DNA from 2 places in the Vibrio sp. Of14-4 genome. Region 2 is predicted to be linked to the other one. Evidence: riboswitches for the same ligand, from Rfam matches in the RefSeq annotation. Region 2 holds a riboswitch; the other holds the start of a gene.
What was found. Region 2 has a riboswitch for cyclic di-GMP ahead of MHN79_RS06720 (hypothetical protein). Riboswitches for the same ligand answer to the same signal wherever they lie in the genome.
Positions count from the first base shown of each region.

Region 1: linked by a shared signal. The riboswitch ahead of MHN79_RS00520 (TfoX/Sxy family DNA transformation protein) and the one ahead of MHN79_RS06720 (hypothetical protein) in region 2 are both predicted to bind cyclic di-GMP.

Region 1 covers NZ_JAKRGI010000001.1:114,006-116,466, forward strand. The annotation lists gene MHN79_RS00515 (TVP38/TMEM64 family protein) at 1-581, opposite strand, end outside; gene MHN79_RS00520 (TfoX/Sxy family DNA transformation protein) at 705-1,298, opposite strand; cyclic di-GMP riboswitch class I at 1,489-1,575, opposite strand; gene purR (HTH-type transcriptional repressor PurR) at 1,715-2,461, opposite strand, start outside.
Region 2 covers NZ_JAKRGI010000005.1:31,690-34,150, reverse strand. The annotation lists gene MHN79_RS06730 (queuosine precursor transporter) at 1-370, shown strand, start outside; gene queF (NADPH-dependent 7-cyano-7-deazaguanine reductase QueF) at 374-1,192, shown strand; cyclic di-GMP riboswitch class I at 1,394-1,471, shown strand; gene MHN79_RS06720 (hypothetical protein) at 1,491-1,787, shown strand; gene MHN79_RS06715 (hypothetical protein) at 2,116-2,461, shown strand, end outside.

The sequences.
Region 1 (2,461 bases), on a different contig from region 2:
ACGATACCCGATAGGCTTTCTATTTGTGCCAATTGTGTGCCTGCATTGAGATAAACCGCGGTACCCGGCAGCATTCCCAATTGGCTTACCAGGTAAAAACGAGCAGTAGATATTGGTGTTAGCCCCATTAGAAGGTTTATTAGGAAGAAAGGAAATACAGGTATTAGGCGAAGCGAAAATAAATAGAATGCCCCATCTCTAGCCACTCCGTCATTGATTGCTTTTAATTTGTCGCCAAATTTGGTTTGCACCCAATCTCGAAGTAAAAAACGACTGCTGAGAAAGGCGAGAGTCGCACCTATGGTGCTTGCAAATGAGACAAGTAAAAGACTGGCCCAAAAGCCGAATAAAGCCGCACCTAGAAGCGTCACAACGGCAGCGCCTGGAATGGAGAAAGCAGTAATGGCGACATAGGCAAGAAAATAACTTATAGCGGCTAGTGCAAAGTTGTTATTTATAAACTCAGATAGCGAGGCTTGTTGAGCTTTAGCATTTTCTAAAGTGAGATATTGACCAAAGTTAATGCCAAGAAACACAATCAGTCCGACGAGCAGAACTCCTAACACGAGTTTTTTATTCATAGAGGCTTCCTAAATATGAGTAAAGGGATATGAAAATAAGAACAGTTGAAAAGAAGTAAAATTTCAAACAGAAAATAAAAAAGCCAACCTAGCTGGCTGACTTAGTTTCAAAGCATGTTGTGATTAGCTATTAAGAAGACTTTCTAACTCCGCTCTGCGAGTAGTAGGAATAACTGACCAATGTTTGCCTTTTATAGCGCCTTCTAAAGCCCAGAGCAACTCAATTGACACCTCTGCAGGGTGCGTTGCTTGAATCGCCTTAAACGCCTTTACTGACCCTATTTGTTCTAAATTTTCGACGCTATCGATTCCGGCTTTCTTTAACATACGTTCTGTTGCCAGTCGAAGGTTAGGTAAGTCTTTAAGTCGAGTCGGCCTAGCTTTAGCTTGTGTCGTCTTTTCTTTCTTGGCCACTTCTAGAGAGCGATAGGCTAAAGAAAGCGCTCGCTCCTCACAAGTTGCAATGTCATCAGTTAACGCAAAGTATTTTGTAACAACGGGGAACCCACGTTTTTTATATACGTATGGTGTTAAGCCCTCAGTTTTAAATTGATTGGCTAGTTTGTCATCGGCGCGGATGTGTAGCTTATCGTTAACGACTAATGCGAACATTATGTCGTCTGCGAAGATGCCGAATCCGCCGAACATTGAGCGCGATTTTATCTGACCAAGCTGATCAAAAAGTCGCATCGATTCTTTAAGTATTGGTTTATCCATGCTGTTTTATCTCGGTGTATATTTTATTATACGCCACCAAAGCCAGGTCCGAGAGATTAGCAAAATAATGCAGGTAAAATGTTGATAAAGAAGTCATACATTTTTTAGAACAGACACATGTGGCTACCGAAACATCAAATCACTAGTCCATGTATTGTTTTAAACGGTATGATAGTTTGCATTTTTGCCCATCGGCAACTCCGCTACCTTTCAGTTCCCTGAGTCAGGCCGGAAGCTTTGCGTCCCACTCTTTCGAGTTGGTTTGCCCTGTTCGTGGCATTAGTCGAACAATTTAAGAATAAATAAGATTTGAGGTAAGTATCACAACGTGATTGAATAAGTGTGATATCGATCCAAATATTTTGTGTCAAAATGATAGAGTCGGCTAATAGTTTAACTTATCAGCCGGTTCGTATTCATTCACTTAGATTGTAAACCGTATCACGAATCACAATCTCTGGATGCATTTCGAAAACACGCTTTTCATGCTCTTTATCTTTGATACGTTCCAAAAGAATTTCAAACGCATTTTTGCCTACGCGACGTTTAGGTTGGTGCACAGTAGTAAGTGGTGGAGAGAAGTATTCAGCGAGCTCTATATTGTCATAGCCGATAACTGAAATCTGTTCAGGTATTTTAATTCCTTTTTGCTGCAGTCTGCTCATTAGACCAAGAGCCATAGTATCATTGAAACAAAAGACAGCCGTTGGTTTGTTATCCATTGCGACAATTTTATCTGCGGCGAGCACGGCAGTATCGCATTCGAAGTTGCCTTCGAGAATCCAGTCCTCGTTAATTTTTAAGTTAGCTTCACTCATTGCTCGGCGAAACCCTTGTATACGTTCTTGGCACGCTGCTTTCTCAAAGTGCCCACTAAGACATGCGATATCTTTATGACCGTGTTCAATTAGGAATTTTGTTGCTAGATAGCCGCCTTCTTCGGAGTTATCGATTATTTTATCGGCTTGAGAGCTTTCTGGACCCCAGTCCATGATGACTTTAGGGATATCCTTTTGGCGGTCAAGCATTTCACTGAGTTCTTCGGTTAGGTCGGAACACATTACTAGAATACCATCAACACGTTTTTCGGCGAGCATACGTATATAATCACGTTGCTTCTCATATATTCCACCAGTGTTACACAGTATGAGAGTATAGCCTTG
Region 2 (2,461 bases):
CGAGCCCTGGAAAGTGATGGATGAGCAATACTTAACATTGGTTGCTAGTATGATGTCCGTATTTGTTGCTTCACTTAGCTCATACTTTATTTCTGAAAATGTTAACGCTTACATTTTGAACAAAATTAAGCGGATAACAAATTCTCGCTGGTTAGCCATTCGAGTTATTACCAGTACGAGCATCGCTTCAGTGGTAGATAGTGCTTTGTTTATTGGCATTGCCTTTTATAATGTGATACCTAATGATGTGTTATTGGTTATGTTCTATAGCCAAGTATCCATCAAGGTTCTTTATGCGTTAGTTAGTGTTGGGCCAATTTATTATGCCAGAAAGCTGTTTTCTCGGTTAATCAATGTCAAGGAGTCATAATCAATGGCAATCTATAATAAGAATCTGGGTAAAAAGACAGAGTATGTTTCTCAATATAAACCAGAACTGCTCGATCCAATTCCGAGAGCAAGAGGGCGGGCCGAGATCAAAGAGCGTATACAAGCTACTCATACTGGCTTCGATTTATGGACAGCTTTTGAGATCTCTTGGCTCAATAATAAAGGGAAACCAGTGGTTGCAATCGGCGAATTCGTGATTCCCCACACCTCGGATAACTTGATTGAGTCTAAGTCTTTTAAATTGTACCTAAACAGCTATAACCAAACCCGATTCGATTCCCAAGATCTTGTTATGCAGCAAATGAAACAAGACCTTAGTGAAGCCGCTGGAGCCGAAGTATTAGTATCATTTGTTGCTGTTGATGAACCTCAACAAACGTCAGTCGATAAAAACGTACATTGTATTGATGGTTTGGATATTACAGTAGACTCATTTGATTATAATGAGGACTCCTTGATAGGGTCCACAGAAGATCAATATGTTACAGAGTCTTTGTGCTCTCACCTTCTCAAGTCTAACTGCTTGGTCACTAACCAACCTGATTGGGGAAGTGTTTATATCCGTTATACAGGAGCCAAAATCGATCATGAAGCCTTGTTACGGTATCTAATATCATTCCGTGAACACAATGAATTTCATGAGCAATGTGTAGAGCGCATCTACTCCGATATTAAACGCTGCTGCAAGCCGGAAAAACTGACCGTTTTCGCAAGGTATACAAGGCGGGGCGGTCTTGATATCAATCCTTACCGAAGCGATTTTGAAAGTGAGATCTGTTCAGCAAGAAACCCAAGACAATAAACTGATTAATATAGTTTTATTTTCTTTACATGGAAGTCAATCCTATTGACTTCCACAACACTACGGAGTGAAGTATCGCTGTCACCGCATGCATTACTCTATCTAAAGTAACTCAGAAATAAAAGCGAAAGATCAGACTGGAGGACAGGCTTAAACCAGCTCTTTTTTCGTTTATGTCTGATGTTGCCTATACTTAACACAGGACAAACTGGGCAAACCTGTCGTGAGGCGGGGACGCAAAGTGACAGCACAGCTTAAGCTGTGGGCTGCATTGCATTAGCTTTAGGGGAACCTGACTATGCTTACACTACCCACTTCATTAACTAACCAATTCAAACAGTGCATCCTAACGACTCGTATCTTGAAGAAAGAGTCCGTGCCATTCCATCAATTAATTAATGGTCTAAACGGTTATTCAGGCCTTCTCGCGATGACTAACGAACATCTTTTATGTTGCTGTGACAAAGCGACACTGAATGAGTTCCGTGAAACGGGTGTTCTATTTAGCGGACATTTGTTCAAGCTCAATGAGCTTGACGCTCTTACTATTACCGAAGCTCCAGTGTTTGCTAATGCTACTAAAAGTATCAAATAGGGTATTTTATGAACGTCCTACCGCTTTTAAACTTTTAGCTTCTTTGAGCTGAATTAGGGTGGTAGATAAGGTGTGACGAAATAGAGTATATATTCTGAATATTTTGAGGTAAATTTTGAATACATCACATAACCATTTGATTTTTATGGATTAAAATCTGAAAATTGATGAAATTATGTGATGCTATTCGGCATGATTTGGACTAGTCCAACAGAGTGGCCGATACGTCAATAAAGAAGCAATAAGAAAAACTTCACATGTATTCATGTCACAAGACTGCATCAAACGTTTATATTGGAGGAGTCTAATTCAGCTAGGAAAAATAAATATGATAACAATAGAGCGCAATGAGTCCCTGTTTCAGAACATGGTAAGCCACACAGATAAAGATGACTCGACAGTCGGTGTGACTATATTCATGGGTGAGAAAATTTTAACCGGAGAACTCATATCTGAACGCCGATACTTTGAGCTAGTTAATGAACACCTACATGATAGTACAGAAAATCTTGCTTTTGATTGCCAACTGGCTTTGAATTCAAGTAATTCCGGTGACAGCCAGTACTTCCATCTAAAGAATGCAATTTACATTGATTCAAACGGGCGTTCTATGCCTGCGGAGGGATGCCTTCTTAGAGGAAGAGTGTCGGGTGTTCAGGCTGTATCTATTGGTT